2 linked regions of the Methylicorpusculum oleiharenae genome follow. The protein of the gene in region 1 interacts with the protein of each later gene in a pairwise test. Links are inferred from orthologs where the notes say so. Each region holds a gene or a part of one and is shown in the gene's direction. Other genes may lie near its edges.

The links.
Region 2: the proteins of gyrB (region 1) and gyrA interact in binary tests that used the Escherichia coli proteins (3 or more experiments, as listed by UniProt). The link is inferred for Methylicorpusculum oleiharenae from one-to-one orthologs.

Annotation. Positions count from the first base shown.
Region 1 is NZ_WUTY02000001.1:1,047,975-1,056,540, forward strand. What follows is about bases 2,706-5,723. They hold gyrB (DNA topoisomerase (ATP-hydrolyzing) subunit B), read left to right. Parts: upstream 2,706-3,014; coding sequence 3,015-5,432; downstream 5,433-5,723. Other genes in these bases: recF (DNA replication/repair protein RecF), read left to right, coding at 2,706-2,987; GO003_RS04955 (type I restriction endonuclease), read left to right, coding at 5,558-5,723. Also shown: chromosomal replication initiator protein DnaA, read left to right, coding at 1-591; dnaN (DNA polymerase III subunit beta), read left to right, coding at 779-1,879; more of recF, read left to right, coding at 1,899-2,705; more of GO003_RS04955, read left to right, coding at 5,724-6,016; GO003_RS04960 (hypothetical protein), read left to right, coding at 5,991-6,461; GO003_RS04970 (hypothetical protein), read left to right, coding at 7,024-7,209; GO003_RS04975 (type I restriction enzyme subunit R domain-containing protein), read left to right, coding at 7,161-8,318; GO003_RS04980 (hypothetical protein), read left to right, coding at 8,281-8,566. UniProt on the Escherichia coli protein: DNA gyrase negatively supercoils closed circular double-stranded DNA in an ATP-dependent manner to maintain chromosomes in an underwound state.
Region 2 is NZ_WUTY02000001.1:3,584,459-3,593,152, reverse strand. The notes cover bases 3,212-6,357. They hold gyrA (DNA gyrase subunit A), read left to right. Parts: upstream 3,212-3,563; coding sequence 3,564-6,152; downstream 6,153-6,357. Other genes in these bases: serC (3-phosphoserine/phosphohydroxythreonine transaminase), read left to right, coding at 6,136-6,357; GO003_RS16165 (dienelactone hydrolase family protein), read left to right, coding at 3,212-3,343. Also shown: conjugative transfer system coupling protein TraD, read left to right, coding at 1-152; GO003_RS16185 (hypothetical protein), read left to right, coding at 163-723; GO003_RS16180 (DUF4400 domain-containing protein), read left to right, coding at 729-1,343; GO003_RS16175 (low molecular weight protein-tyrosine-phosphatase), read left to right, coding at 1,755-2,240; GO003_RS16170 (Dabb family protein), read left to right, coding at 2,237-2,617; more of GO003_RS16165, read left to right, coding at 2,627-3,211; more of serC, read left to right, coding at 6,358-7,218; pheA (prephenate dehydratase), read left to right, coding at 7,227-8,312; hisC (histidinol-phosphate transaminase), read left to right, coding at 8,366-8,694. UniProt on the Escherichia coli protein: A type II topoisomerase that negatively supercoils closed circular double-stranded (ds) DNA in an ATP-dependent manner to maintain chromosomes in an underwound state.

The DNA of each region.
Region 1 (8,566 bases):
CCCAAAGAAATAGTAGGTCTTGAGGATCGCCTAAAATCAAGGTTTGGTTGGGGATTACCTGTTGCTATTGAGCCGCCTGATCTCGAAACAAGGGCTGCTATTCTTATGAAAAAGGCAGCTTTAGTCAATGTTGAGTTACCACAAGATGTAGCGTTTTTTATTGGTAAGCGAATTCCATCCAATGTACGAGACTTAGAAGGGGCTCTAAGAAGGGTTATTGCAAATTCCCAATTCACCGGCAGGGAAATTACAACAGAGTTTGTTAAAGAGGCCTTACATGACCTCATATCGCTTCAAGATAAATTGGTAAGCATTGAAAATATTCAGAAAACAGTGGCTGAATATTTTAAAATCCGTGTAGCTGATTTATCTTCAAAAAACAGGAGGCAATCTATAACCAGGCCAAGACAAATTGCGATGACCCTGGCAAGAGAGCTTACCTCTCATAGTTTTCCTGAAATTGGTGAAGCGTTTGGCGGCCGTGATCATACCACTGTCATTAACGCCTGCAAGAGAATTGCCGAGTTAAGAGATTCGGATTCAAAAATAGAAGAAGATTATTTGAACCTGTTGAGAACTTTGTCTCATTAACTGTGAACAAGCTGTGATTATTTGTGATTTAAAAATGCATTGATTTTTAACCATTGTTTGTTAAGTGGTTATACACAGGGTTTTATACAACTTATTAAGTTACATAAACTATTGATTATAAAATATATTATGAGATTAGTAACAGAAATTCAATGGTTTAATAGTAATAATAAAATATTTTAAGAATATGAAATTTATTATTAATAGAGAACAATTACTTATTCCATTGCAGCAAATTGTCAGTGTTATTGAAAAAAGACAGACTATGCCAATTCTGTCAAATGTGTTTATGAAATTAACATCTGATAATTTGGAATTAATAGGGACAGATCTCGAAATTCAAATTATGGCAAATATAAAAATTGATATTTCGACAGAGCCTGGCGAAACAACAATTCCCGCCCGTAAGTTGTTGGATATTTGTCGCTTATTACCTAGTCAGGCTGAGATAAAATTTGAGCTTACAAATGACAAAATGAAAGTTCTTTCTGGGCGAAGCCGGTTTTCGTTAAGTACTTTGCCCGCAGAAAATTATCCTGAGTTTTCTGAAACCCCTCTTGAAAATCAATTTGATATCAATGCCGGCCTGCTAAAAGTGGCTTTGGAAAAGACTGTTTTTTGCATGGCTAATCAAGATGTGCGTTATTACTTGAATGGTTTGATGCTTAATATTTCTAATTCTAAAATTCGGATAGTTGCTTCAGATGGGCATCGTTTATCTGTTTATGAAAATGAATTACAGTCGCCCACCGGATATGAGGCAAGAATAATCATTCCTAGAAAAGGCGTAATGGAATTGCTGCGTCTACTGGATGATCCTGAAACGGATCTATTAGTACAATTTTCTTCAAACAATATTAAAGTTGCCATAAAAAATATTGTTTTTTCTGCAAAATTGGTTGACGCACGTTATCCCGACTTTAATAAAGTATTTCTCCAGGATTTTCGTAACCCCATTTATGTCCAAAGGCAAATTCTCAAAGATGCACTAACCCGCGTTGCTATTTTGTCTAATGAAAAATACAAAGGTATTTCTTTAGAGATATCGCCTAACAGTTTAAAGATTTCAGCGCATAACCCAGAACATGAAGAGGCTGAAGAAGAATTATTTATTGAATATCAAGATGAGCTAACCATCTCATTCAACGCGCAATATTTACTTGATGCCGTAAGTAATATGGATTCTGAATTAGCTGTTATTTCAATAGCAAGCAACTTGAGTAGTTGCATTTTTGAAGAACCCGTAGCTCAGCCTTATCGATATATTGTTATGCCCATGCGCCTCTAAGTGGATAGATTTGTAATTTATGAGTTTACAGAAACTCACTATTTACAATGTTAGAAACATTCAAAAAGCCACACTGATACCTTCACCTGGCCTTAATCTGATATTTGGCAAAAATGCTGGTGGTAAAAGTGCGTTACTTGAAGCTATTTTTCTGCTGGGTCGTGCCCGGTCATATAGGACTTCAACGATTAGACACGCCATCAAGCATGACGAAAATCAACTCACCGTAAGCGGAAACGTCTTATTAAAAAACGGGATTAATTGTCAACTAGGCATACGACTGGATGGAAAATCCAGTGAAATACGAATCAATCATCAGTCTCAACAATCTAGAGATCTTTTGGCTTATTCCTTACCTATTTTGTTGATTGATCCTAAAAGTTATCGTTTGCTTGATGCTGGAGCGCAAATTAGAAGAGAGTTTATTGACTGGGGTATTTTCAATAGGAATGAACATTTTTTAATCGCTTGGCGTAACTACAAGCGTGCTTTGCAACAGCGAAATGCCTTGTTAAAAATGAGAAACTTCAAGCAATTGGAAATATGGAATAATGAATTAGTTAATTACGGCACTATCGTAAACGAATATAGACAACTTTATGTTCAGAATTTATTGCCCGTTTTTAAAGACGTTTTAACTCAATTCATTGCTCTTGATGATTTAACCTTTTCGTTTCAATTAGGTTGGGATAAAAGTAAAGGTTTTTTATCGAGTCTTAACAATGATCTTGAAAAAGATATACGCTATGGTTTTACACATAGCGGTCCTCATCGGTCAGATTTGTTATTGATGATTGGTCAACGTTTGGCCAAGGACTTTGTTTCAAGAGGGCAACTAAAGTGTATTGTTTTGGCTCTTAAACTGGCCCAAATTAAACTTATGGTTATGGAACATAAAAATAATGGCTGTATTTTAATTGATGATTTCACTGCTGAATTAGATTGGGTGAATCGAAATAAATTACTTAGCTATCTCTCGCAACTTAGTTTTCAAGTTTTTCTAACTGCCTCTGAAGTTAATGAATTTGGTGACATTAGTAGACTTATCAATTTCAAAATGTTTCACGTGGAACAGGGCGAAATTGATGAAGTTAATGGTTTCACGTGAAACATTACAATAATAAAAGTATAAAACATGACAGAAAATAATAATCAGCAATATGACAGTACGAGTATTCAGGTTCTCAAAGGTTTAGATGCAGTCAGAAAAAGACCAGGTATGTATATAGGTGATACTGACGATGGATCGGGTTTACATCATATGGTTTTTGAAGTAGTCGATAATTCAATCGACGAAGCACTGGCAGGACATTGTAAAGAAGTTAAAGTCATTATTCACAGCAATGGATCAGTGACAGTTACTGATGATGGACGAGGCATCCCAGTTGATATTCATGAAGAAGAGGGTCGTTCTGCTGCGGAAGTTATTATGACGGTTTTGCATGCGGGTGGTAAATTTGATAGCAACTCCTACAAAGTATCAGGTGGATTACATGGCGTAGGGGTTTCTGTTGTAAACGCATTATCAGAAGAGCTAAATCTTGAGGTCAGGAAAAACGGACAGTTGTATAAACAAAAATACATTCTGGGTGAACCGGTTGCTCCATTAGCTGCAGTCGGCGAAACAGAGGGAAGCGGAACAAAAATTAATTTTAAGCCTAGTCCACAAATATTCGCAGATGTTGAGTTTCATTATGATATTTTGGCGAAAAGGCTAAGAGAGCTATCATTTCTTAACTCAGGGGTAAGAATCAGTTTGGAAGACGAACGCACAGATAAAAAAGATGTGTTCGAGTTTGAGGGTGGAATAGGCGCATTTGTTGAGCATCTGAATAAAAATAAAACACCTTTGTTTCCAGATGTATTTCATTTTATAGCAGAAAGGGAAGGCGTAACGATTGAAGTCGCAATGCAATGGAATGACTCATACCAGGAAAATGTATTTTGCTATACCAACAACATTCCTCAACGTGAAGGTGGAAGCCATTTAGCCGGATTTAGAGGAGCATTAACTCGAACTATCAATCAGTATATTGAATCGAGTGGCATTGCAAAAAAAGAAAAAGTTGCAACTTCCGGCGATGATTCAAGAGAAGGATTGACAGCTGTATTATCAGTTAAGGTTCCGGATCCCAAGTTTTCTTCGCAAACAAAAGATAAGCTGGTTTCGTCGGAAGTAAAACCATTAGTCGAATCTGCTATGAATGAAAAGTTTCAGGAATTTCTGTTAGAGCATCCTCAAACCGCTAAAACAATTATAGGAAAAATTATTGAAGCTGCGCGTGCTCGGGAAGCAGCAAGAAAAGCACGCGAAATGACACGCCGAAAAACCTCATTGGATATAGCCGGCTTGCCAGGTAAATTAGCCGATTGTCAGGAAAAAGACCCGGCATTATCAGAATTATTTATAGTGGAAGGAGATTCAGCGGGCGGTTCTGCAAAACAGGGGCGAGACAGGCGTACGCAAGCGATATTGCCTTTGAAGGGTAAAATATTAAATGTAGAAAAAGCCCGTTTCGACAAAATGATTTCTTCAGAAGAAGTAGGGACATTGATAACAGCTTTAGGCTGTGGAATAGGCAAGGATGAATACAATTTAGCAAAACTTCGGTATCACCGCATCATCATCATGACAGATGCAGACGTTGACGGCTCTCATATCAGAACCTTATTACTGACATTCTTTTATAGACAATTGCCCGAGATAATTGAAAAAGGGTACATCTATATTGCTCAGCCCCCTTTATATAAAGTTAAAAAGGGAAAACAGGAGCATTACGTTAAAGATGACGCCGGTTTAAATGAATATTTAATCCAAATGGCTTTGGATAAAGCACAGTTGTTTACCGTCCCAAATGCCCCGCCAATTCAAGGGCAAGGGCTTGAAAAACTGGCTAAACAGTATGTAGAGGTGGTTAGCATAATCAATCGATTATCGCGAAAGTACGACGATATTTTTCTGGAAAATATTGTATATATGCCTGTCATTACCGATGAAATCAAGCAAAGCAAAGGAGAATTAGTTGCATGGATAGGACAGCTGGAATCGCTATTATTAAAATCAGTTGAAAAATCACTCTTTAATATTGAATTGGATTACCGTTCCGTGGATGATTTTTCAATCATTGTGAATAAAAGGCTACATAGCAATACCAAAACATTTGTTTTGCAGAATAGTTTTTTCACAGGTAATGATTATCGAAAATTTGCCCAATATGCAGTAGATACTTACAGTATGTTCAGCGATGACTCCTTCATTCAGATGGGTGAGAAGAAACAGAATATAAATAGTTTTAAAGAAGCGTTTGATTGGATGATGAGGGAAGTAAAAAAAGGTCAGCATATACAGCGTTATAAAGGGTTGGGAGAGATGAACCCCGAACAACTTTGGGAAACGACGTTAGATTCGAACAGTCGCAGATTACTCAGAGTAAGAATAGAAGATGCTATTGCTGCGGATGAGATTTTTACAACCTTGATGGGTGATGTTGTTGAGCCTCGTAGAGATTTTATTGTTAAAAATGCATTGGACGTGACTAATTTAGATGTTTAGGAAATGAATTATCATGTCAGATTCATAATGTATTGGGTGTGTTTTGAAATGGACCCAAAATTGCTGACCACATCTGATTTAGACGGCGCTGGTTAAATAAGCTTAACTTTCTTATAAGGGATTACATGAAGTTCACTGAAGACACGCGCGTCAAGATTCCAGTCATCCTGCATTTGGTTCGCCTCAGTTACCAATACTTATCGCTGAAGGAACAGCGATGGGATTTGGAATCCAACCTCTTTCCCGATTTGTTTAAATCCGCAATCAGCAAGATCAATCCCGGCGTGGCCGATGCCGATGTTGATCGTATGTGGGTAGATGTGAAACTCGCTTTAGACAACGATGATCTTGGTCAAGCTTTCTACAACAAGCTTACGGACCGTTCCGGTACCAGGCTGATCGACTTCGAGAACATCAACAATAATGACTCTCATGTCGTGACCGAACTGACCTACCAAAACGGTGATGAAGAGTTTCGACCTGACATCACATTGCTAATCAACGGCATGCCTTTGGTGTTCATTGAGGTTAAAAAACCTAATAACCGTGAGGGGTATAGTGACGGAACGAGACCGTATCAATAAACGGTTCGAAAACCCCAAATTCAAGTGCTTTGCAAACATCACCCAGTTGGTGATCTTCTCTAACAACATGGAGTATGACGACGCCGATGTCCAACCAATTCAGGGTGCGTTTTATGTCACTCCTTCTTATCAAGAGGCCAAATTCAACTACTTCCGCGAAGAAGAAAAGTTGAATTTAACAGCATTGCTCAAGCCCATATCAGACGAGATGGAACACAAAGTCTTGAAAGACAATAACCTTGAAGTCATCCCTAGCAATCTGGAATTCATCACCAACAAAGACCCCAACGGGCAGACCAATCGCACTTGCACCTCGTTGCTAAGCCGCGAGCGGCTGGCTTTCATGCTGCGCTACGCAGTGGTCTTCGCGCATGAAACCGAAGGCGTACAAAAACATGTCATGCGTTACCCGCAGTTATTCACCACCAAAGCCATTGAGCGGTAAACTTAACGTAGGGATTAAAAAAGGCATCATGGCACACCCAAGGCAGCGGTAAAACAGCATTGGCCTACTTTAACGTACGCATTTTGACCGATTACTTTCAACAGCGGCAAATCGTCCCAAGTTCTATTTCATCGTCGATCGGATTGATCTGTTGACTCAGGCGCACCGGGAATTTACCAGTCCCGGTTTGACCGTGCATACCATCAACTCGCGCGAAGCTTTCAGCAGCGACATCAAAGCGACACAAGTCATTCACAACCATTCCGGCAAGCCTGAGATCACAGTCGTCAATATACAAAAATTCAAGGATGACCCGGATGTAGTATCTAGCAAGGATTATGACGTCGCCATTCAGCGGGTTTACTTTCTGGACGAAGTACACCGCAGCTACAATCCGAAGGCAGCTTCTTGGCCAATCTGGATCATTCCGATCGCAATGCGGTCAAAATTGGCCTGACGGGCACACTGCTGCTAGGAGACGATTACAACTCGCGCACTCTGTTCGGCGACTACATTCACTAGTATTACTACAACGCCTCGATTGCCGACGGTTGGTTACAACTTGCGATTGATTCGGGAAGAGATTGCAACCCACTATAAAATTGCCCTGCAAAAGGCACTGGCGGAAGCGGAAGTAATGCAAGGCGACGTCGACAAAAAACGGGTCTATGCCCATCCCATCCCGCCTTCGTTGAACCAATGCTTGAATACATCGTCACTGACTTCGAAAAAAGTCGTGGCGCCTTGAGCTATGCCAGCATCGGCGGAATGGTGATCTGCGACAGTGCGGAACAGGCCCGGCAATTGTTCGAGCTATTCAATGCCCAATACGCAAAAGCCCCAATTCCGGCAGAAGCAGCTGCCAATGACTCCGACTTTCCCAGGCTAAAACAGGCGGCAGAAGAGACGGGCATTTATCGTGTCAAACACAAACAAGACAACAAGGTCAGATCGGCAGCCTTGATTCTGCATGATGTCGGCAGCAAGGATGAACGCAAGGTCTGGGTGGAAGACTTCAAGGCGGGCAAGATCGACTTCTTGTTCGTGTATAAAATGCTGCTGACAGGCTTTGATGCCAACCGCCTGAAGAAACTCTACCTGGGACGGGTAATACGCAAACACAACCTGTTACAAGACTTGACGCGGGTCAACCGCACCTACAAAGACTTTCGCTACGACTACGTGGTGGACTTTGCCGACATCCGCAAGGAGTTCGATGCCACCAACAAAGCCTATTTCGACGAATTGCAAGCCGAACTCGGCGACGAGATGGAGCATTACTCCCACTTGTTCAAATCCCAGCAAGAAATCGCTACCGAAATCGAACACATCAAGGACGTATTGTTCCGTTACGATACCGAAAACGCTGAAGTGTTTTCCCGGCAGCTCAATGAAATCCATGATCGGGAAACCGTACTGGCTTTGAAAAAGGCCCTGGCCGATGCCAAAAGTCTGTACAACCTGATCCGCTTGCAGGGTGAATACGGCTTTTTGGAAACGCTGGATTTTCAAAAACTCAATCAACTCTACCGGGAAACGAGCAACCACCTGGATTTACTCAATCTCAAGGAAATCCTGGAACAAGGTACAGACACCACTAATCTGCTGAACGTGGCGCTTGAAGAAGTGATCTTCAACTTCATCATAATCGGCGAAGAAGAGCTGGTACTGGCCGACAAGCTGAAAAAACACCCTGCGCCGCACCCGCGAAGCGCTGGCCAGCAATATCGACCAGCAAGACCCCACGTTCGTCACTTTAAAAGAAGAGCTGGTGCGCTTGTTCAAGAAAAAGAATCTATCCGAAGTCACCCAAGACGAAATGACCGCCAACATCGATGCCCTCAACAAAATCCATGAGCGCATCAAAGAACTGAACCGGCAGAATAATCAACTGCGGCAGAAATACCAAGGCGATGCCAAATACACCCGGATCCACAAACGTCTAACCGAGCGCGGTGGCATTTCAGATTCCGAACGCAAAATTTTCGAAGCGCTGATTGGCATAAAACAGGATGCCGACGAGCAAGTGTTGCAAAATACCCGGATATTGGATAACGAAAGCTATTTCGAGCGGGCGATGATGCCGTTGGTCATTAGTCGCTTTA
Region 2 (8,694 bases), 2.5 Mb from region 1 along the record:
ATTATTCTGGAAATAGTGGGCAATCATTGAGCTTCGGTGAGCATGACCTATTCCCGCAACATCTTCTCGGGCATCTGCCCAATTTTCATTACATTGCATCAATCGCCGGCGGCAGGGTCATTAAGGGACGACTGCCCATCATTACCCATTAGGATTAAAAACATGCATGATCAGTCAGCCGAAATAATTTTTTTGAAAAAACCTTTACCACATCCGCTTGAATCCGCTTCGATTGAAATGAAGAAGGCCTGCAGGGCAACGAAACGCTATCCCAGCTCTCAGGAGTTATTTGCGAGATGGCCTAATCTTAGGGAAGCTTCCCAGCGATTAACCTCATTGTTGACACTGTATTGGCCAGACCATAGGAAAGGCGGTGAAAGTTTGTTGGTTAATTGTCTCGATGCTGGCTTTGCGGAGGCTGAAAAATCTATCTCAAGAGATAGCAACGACCTGACTGAACAAAAAGCATTTATCACCCGAGTTTCGGCCGAATTGGTTCAGTGCCTTGGTTTGACGCTCATGATCAAACGTAGTGGCCTGTGGACAATTTACGATCCAAGCATTGAGGGATACTTGGATGAAATCGTGAAATCGACAACCAGCGAAGAATTGACATGGGTTAATCAGCCGCACAGTGCCTTTAGGAGCGCTCAGAGTCAATTGCTCTGTGCATCGAGGGTGTTTACGATGAATGAGCTGAAATTGGCAGGCTTGCTGGAATAAAACCGATGGGGAAACACTTCCTGATATGGCTCATGATCATGTTTTTCACCCCATTGGCGTTACCGGCATTACTGAGCCCTAAAACGATATCCGAGTACATCAGGGCTGATTACAATGCGGCGATTAACATTTTGGGTAACAAAGAAACAATAAATCAAGAGCTGATTGATTTATATAAGAGAAACCTAACCGCTGTCACTGCTTTTGCTAATGAATTCAGAGATCGGCATGATGATTCTGATAAATTCAGGAACAGTGGCGATCGTATCGGAGAAGCGATCGCAGATATTCCTGGTGATTGGGCTGCATCGGTAAAACTTCAGGCTTATAGCCTCGCTTTGCGTATGGTCATATTATCAAAGTGGGGGATTTGGTTGGGGGTGCCGATTGCCATGGGCTTTGTCGCCGGCGTATTTGAGCGTCGATTGAAATTCGAAACCTTTAGTTCTCCAGTCCCTCCCATTTACAATACTTCGGCGCATATGTTACTTGCACTAAGCTGTATGATCGCATTATGGCTTATTTGTCCGATCCCAATACCATTGCCAATTATTCCAGCGATTGCCGTGCTAATCAGTGTTTTTATAAGCTTGGCAATTGCAAATTATCCAAACTATTAAGTGGACAGAATCCGACGCTAAGACTGTAGCGTGGCACATCCTGCAGTTCCTACTGGGAAAATTGGCACTTTTCGCGGCTAGGCCGGAGGCACGCAACAACTCAAATTCGAAGTATCGGATGTTATTGGCGAGATAGATTGATGCTCTAGTCTGCAATCCGGACCGTCTCAGCAGCGAATAGACAAAGCAACTATATCGATAATATGACCGAAGATATGAGTGTGGATTAATACTTTTGGGCGAGCTGTAACAAAGTTTGTTTTGAATGGATTAGTCTTCTCTTATAATAGAGGAAGGAACCGATTTTCCGCCCCAAAATAACTGCGTAACATATTGTTTTTTATAGGGCCGCAATAGGCTATTTTGTGGTGTATTTTTCGGGTGAAGTATATATTTAAATTGTTGATTTATATGAATAAAATTAAGATTCTTTTCGTCTGCATGGGCAATATTTGCCGGTCACCTACAGCTGAAGGGGTTTTTACAAAACTCGTTAACGATCAGGATTTGAGTCATGTTTTTGAGATAGATTCGGCTGGAACACATGCATATCATGAAGGAGAAGAGCCCGATCTCAGATCACAAAAATCTGCAAAAGAGCGAGGCATCGAATTAAATCATCTTAGAGCCAGAAAAGTCGTGCTGTCCGATTTTGAAAAGTTTGACTACATTTTGGCTATGGACAGCGATAATTACTCACTTTTAAAAGGAGCTTGTCCAGAGCATCACAAAACTAAAATTCACTATTTTTTGGATTTTGCGCCTCATTTAAATGTCAAGGAAGTGCCTGATCCTTACTATGGAGGCCGATTTGGTTTTGAAAAAGTGCTCGATCTGGTTGAAGAAGCCTCGCTCGGCTTTCTGAATTCTATTAGAACTCAATTGGAGGATAAATGAACATTTTTAAGTGGTTTTTTTTAGCGGTTGTAGTGTTTCATTCTGAAATTACGTTAGCCGAAATTTCCAAGCCGATAACTCATGTCGTCATTGTCTGGTTAAAAGAACCCGGCAATGAAGACAACAGAGCGCGTTACATAGAGGAAAGCAAACGCTTGAATGATCTGCCCGGCATCGTCGCTCGGCATACCGGCGTCATTGCTCCCAGCGGACGACCCATTGCCGATGATAGTTTCGACGTTGCGGTGACTGTCACCTTAAAAGACAAAAAGGCATTGGATGCCTATTTGGCGCACCCAAAACATAAGCAAATTCTGCACGAAAAATTGCAGCCTTTGGTCAAAAAAGCGGTTACTTACGATTTTATTACGCCCTGAGGAATTGACATGGCCATCGTTTCGAACACTGTAGGTTACCTTGATGATGACACCCTTTTAGAGGCCTATTTTGCAGTTGATGACGCATTGGAAGGGCAGCGGCCGGTTGTGTTGATCTGTCACGCATGGGGCGGGCGAGATGAATTTGTCGCCGAAAAAGCCAGAAAATTGGCTGAACTAGGCTATGTGGGATTCGCTGTCGACATGTACGGTAAGGGCGTTAGAGGTTCCGGACCCGAAGAAAATGCAAAATTGATGCAACCTTTTATGGAAGATCGGGCTTTATTGCAAAAGCGAATTTTAGCGGCTTTGAGTGCCGTAAAGTTATTGCCTTGGGCTGATGAAAAACGCATTGCCGCCATTGGTTTTTGTTTTGGTGGATTATGTACGCTGGATTTGGCGCGAAGTGGTGCAGACATCGCCGGAGTGGTTAGTTTTCATGGTTTGTTGATTCCTTCGCCCTTGCCCACAAAAAAGATCACTGCCAAAGTATTGGTTTTAAACGGTAATGACGACCCTATGGTACCGGTTGATCATGTTCTTGCTTTGGAGGCGGAATTGACCGAATCCGGAGCAGATTGGCAAATTCATACCTACGGACATACGATGCATGCTTTTACAAATCCGGTAGCCAATGATCCTGACTTTGGCACGGTATATAACCAGATTGCCGATAAACGTTCCTGGCAAAGCTTACTGGCATTTCTAAACGAGGTTTTTTGTTAATCCGCCTTTTTATTACAGCCAGACTTATCATCGGACCCCCTACCGCTGAATTGAATAGGTAAGCTTCGACTCAGCAAAGACAATTTGATACAATGCGCGCTTTTTAAGCGTTTAGTAATAACCAAAATTGCAGCAGTATGCATTTTTATTATTAACAATATGGAAACTATGTTTGCCAACCTCAAGTTTGTCAGGCATTTATTATAAATAAAACGGAATCATGTCAGACTTTGCCAAAGAAATAATTCCTGTCAATCTTGAAGACGAGATGAAGCAGTCCTACCTCGACTACGCAATGAGTGTAATCGTAGGCCGAGCCTTGCCTGACGTCAGAGACGGACTTAAGCCAGTTCATCGCCGTGTGCTTTATGCCATGAGCGTACTGGGAAATGAGTGGAACAAACCTTATAAAAAATCGGCTCGTGTGGTCGGTGATGTTATTGGTAAATACCATCCTCATGGTGATACGGCTGTCTACGATACGATAGTTCGTATGGCGCAACCTTTTTCAATGCGTTACATGTTAGTCGACGGGCAAGGTAATTTCGGCTCGGTTGATGGTGACTCGCCAGCGGCCATGCGTTATACGGAAGTGCGCATGTCTAAAATTGCCCATGAATTACTGGCTGATCTGGATAAAGAAACGGTCAACTTTATTCCCAATTATGACGAATCCGAATCCGAACCTCAGGTTTTACCCACACGGGTCCCCACATTACTGATCAATGGCTCTGCCGGTATCGCAGTGGGCATGGCTACCAACATACCTCCACATAACCTGGGCGAGGTGGTCAGTGCCTGTTTGGCTTTAATCGACCAGCCTGATATTACGATTACCGAGTTAATGCAGTATATTCCGGGGCCTGATTTTCCTACTGCAGCGTTTATTAATGGCGCAGCCGGAATAAGAAGCGCTTATATGACAGGGCGTGGCAAAGTCTATTTGCGTGCGCGCTGCCATTTTGAAGATATCGGCGATGGCGGACGCCAGGCAATCATCACTTCAGAGCTGCCTTATCAGGTCAACAAAGCTAAATTGCTGGAAAAAATTGCTGAAATGGTCAAGGAGGGCAAGCTAGAAGGCATCTCTGCCCTAAGAGATGAGTCCGATAAAGACGGTATGCGCATGGTAGTGGAACTTAGGCGCGGTGAAGTTGCTGAAGTCGTTTTAAACAATCTGTACAAACAAACACAAATGCAAACGGTGTTTGGCATCAATATGGTTGCGTTGTTTGATGGCCGACCCCACTGCATGAGTCTCAGAGAAATTCTGGTTGCATTCATCGATCACCGCCGCGAAATTGTTACACGCAGAACGATTTTTAATCTTCGTAAAGCCAGGGAAAGAGCTCATACGCTGGAAGGGCTTGCCATCGCCCTGGCCAATATCGATGAAATGATCGATCTGATCAAAAATTCTAATAATCCTGCGGAAGCAAAAGCCGGCTTATTATCCAGAACCTGGCAAGCCGGTCTCGTAATTGCCTTATTAGATAGGGCGGATGCCGACCGTTCAAGGCCCGAAGATTTACCTGTTGAATTTGGTCTGTCCGAAGGCTATTACCGGCTGTCTGAAGCTCAAGCCCAGGCCATTCTTGATTTACGACTGCATCGACTAACAGGGCTGGAGCAGGAGAAAATAGTCAATGAATATAAAGAATTATTGAAGTTGATTGATGAGTATCTGGCCATTTTGAACAGCGATATCAGGCTGATGGAAGTTATCAGGGAAGAACTGGTCGCTATCAAGGATGAATATGCCGATGAGCGAAGAACAGAAATTCTGCAGGACCATCTTGACCTGAGCGATGAAGATCTTATTACCGAAGAAGATGTGGTCGTAACGATGTCTCATGAGGGTTACGTCAAGTCTCAGCCATTGACTGACTACAAAGCGCAGAGACGGGGTGGTCGAGGCAAATCGGCGACTGCGACGAAAGAAAAGGACTTTATTGACAAACTCATCGTGGCCAATACGCATGACACCATTTTGTGCTTCTCATCTCTCGGCAAGGTCTATTGGCTGAAAGTCTACAATCTTCCCGTGGCCAGTCGCGCCTCTCGAGGCAAGCCGTTTGTCAATTTATTACCTTTGGAAGCGGGCGAAACTATCAATGCCATTTTGCCGATCCGTGAATTCAGTGCCGATAAATTTATTTTTATGGCAACATCGGCAGGAACCGTCAAGAAGACGCCATTAAATGAATTCGAGCGTCAACGTGCCAACGGTAAAATCGCCATTGATTTACACGAAGGTGATCGCTTGGTCGGCGTGGCAGTAACCGACGGCAAGCAAAACGTATTGCTTTTCAGCAGCACCGGCAAAGCGGTCTGTTTCAATGAGACGGATGTACGCTCAATGGGCAGAACGGCGTCGGGTGTTAGAGGTATTCGTTTGCAAGAGGGACAAAAAGTCATCTCTTTGATTGTTGCAGCTGAAGGAACAGTGCTTAATATTTGTGAGAACGGCTACGGCAAACGGACTCGAATTGAAGAATTTACCTGTCATAAGCGCGGAGGTCAGGGGCTTATTGCTATCCAGACGTCTGAGCGCAATGGCGATGTAGTGGGTGCTGTTTTGGTTTCGGACCAGGATGAAATCATGCTGATTACGGACGCGGGGACACTGGTAAGAACCCGGGTTGATGAAATTTCAGTTGTCGGAAGAAATACACAAGGTGTTACGGTTATTCGTCTTGATAAAAATGAAAAAGTAGTGGGAGTGGATCGTATAGAAGGACTGGCCGAGGATGAAACCCAAGAAGACGAATTTAATACCGGAGAAGAAGAAAATGAAGAGAATTTATAACTTTAGCGCAGGCCCCTCAATTCTTCCTGAAGCTGTCTTAAAACAAGCTCAGGAAGACATGCTCGATTGGCAGGGAACCGGCATGTCCGTCATGGAAATGAGTCATCGCGGCAAGCATTTTTCTGCGATTGCAGCTGAATTGGAGACCGATTTAAGAGAATTGATGGGCATCCCTGATAATTATAAGGTATTGTTTATGCAGGGGGGGGCTACCGGGCAGTTTTCGTTCATACCCATGAATATATTGCGTGGCAACACCAAAGCCTGTTACATCAATACCGGAGCCTGGTCGACCAAGGCGATAAAAGATGCGGGCCGTTTTTGCGATGTCATCGTATCGGCCACCTCGGAACAAGGTGGTTTCAAAACCATTCCGGATCCTTCCAGCTGGACTATCGATACGGATGCGGCTTATCTGCATTACACCTCTAACGAAACCATTCATGGAGTGGAGTTTCCTTATATACCCGACAGTAAGGGATTACCCCTGGTTTCGGACATGTCATCCAATATTCTTTCGCGTCCGGTTGATGTCAGCCAATTTGGCTTGATCTATGCGGGAACTCAAAAAAATATGGGTCCCGCCGGCGTGACTGTCGTTATTGTAAGAGATGATTTAATCGGTACTGTCGACAAAAAATTGCCCGACGTATTTAACTATGCGGTGCAGGATAAAGACAAATCCATGTTGAATACCCCGGCAAGCTACAACTGGTATTTGGTTGGTTTGGTCTTGAAGTGGTTAAAGTCCTTAGGTGGAATAGCGGCTGTGGAATCGAAAAACATTGCCAAATCTGCAAGGCTTTATCAGGCAATTGATCAGTCAAGCTTATTTAGCAACCCCGTTGATCCGGCATTTCGTTCACGAATGAACGTGCCTTTTATTCTGAGCAATCCGGATCTTGACAAGACATTTCTGGCTGAAGCTGAAGCTAAAGGTTTGGCCGAATTGAAAGGCCACCGTTCCGTTGGCGGCATGCGAGCCAGTATTTACAATGCCATGCCCGATGAAGGTGTTGATGCGCTGATCGACTTTATGAAAACCTTTGAAAAGACATATGGCTGATTAAAACCATGAATGCCGTTACTCCCCTTTCAGAATTAAGAGCCCAAATTGATGCGCTTGATGAGCAAATATTAAGCTTGATCAATCAACGGGCCCAATGTGCAATTGAAGTTGCTAAAACCAAAATTGCCCAAGGGGAGGACGGCTGTTTTTATAGGCCTGACCGGGAAGCCCTGGTTTTGCGCCGAGTCAAAGAATTAAATGCGGGACCGTTAAGCGACACCACCATGGTTCGCTTTTTTCGCGAAATCATGTCCTCTTGTCTGGCGCTGGAAAAGCCCCTCGATGTCGCCTATCTGGGGCCTGAAGGCACGTTTACCCAGCAAGCCGCAATCAAGCATTTTGGCCATGCAGTCAATACTTTAGCCACATCTACCATCGGTGAAATTTTCAACCTGGTTGAGAATGAACACTGCCAATTTGGCGTGGTACCCGTTGAAAATTCAACAGAGGGAATTGTCAACCATACGCTAGACCGCTTCATTAATTCAGCTGTCCATATTTGCGGTGAAGTGGAGCTCAGAGTGCATCAAAATCTGATTGGTCTGAGTCAAGATGTCAATGGCATCATAGAAGTCTTGGCTCATCAACAATCATTGGCCCAATGCCGTCAGTGGTTGGATGACAATATTCCGGGCGCCAAGCTGACTGCGGTGAACAGTAATGGTGAGGCTGCTCAACTGGTTTCCAATGATAAGTCCAAAGCCGCCATAGCCAGTATGGCGGCAGCCGAGCGCTACAGTTTGAATATTATCAAACAAAACATTGAGGACGAGTCAAACAATACGACCCGGTTTATTATCATCGGTCACCAAACTTCGCAATCAACTGGCAATGATAAAACATCATTACTCATTTCTACCGGCAATCAGCCCGGGGCGCTCTACCGGGTTCTAGAGCCTTTTGCGGAATACGGCATAGGCATGCTGCATATCGAATCACGTCCTTCTCGCCAGGGCTTGTGGGACTACGTTTTCTTCATCGATATTGATGGGCATGCGGAAGATGATAAAGTGACCAAGGCCTTGGATACGTTAAAACACCGTGTCAGTATGATTAAGTTGCTAGGCTCTTACCCTAAAGCGGTAATTTAAAAATAGCCTTCTACCTTTTTTTATTAAAATCCCCGAAATTAACCCTATCCAAAATGAATTGCGATTCCATTTATCAATTAGCGTTACCCGGTGTTCAACAGCTGATTCCCTATAAAGCCGGTAAACCCATTGAAGAGCTTGAACGTGAATTGGGTCTGACCAATATCATTAAACTCGCCTCCAATGAAAACCCGCTAGGACCCAGTCCTCTTGCCCTCGCTGCAATTCAGGGAACACTGAAAGACTTGGCGCTTTATCCGGATGGTAACGGATTCAATCTAAAACAGGCCTTGTCATCAAAGTTTAATATCGACGCCAGACAAATCACATTGGGTAATGGCTCAAATGAATTGCTCGAATTGATTGCCCGAACCTTTGTCTC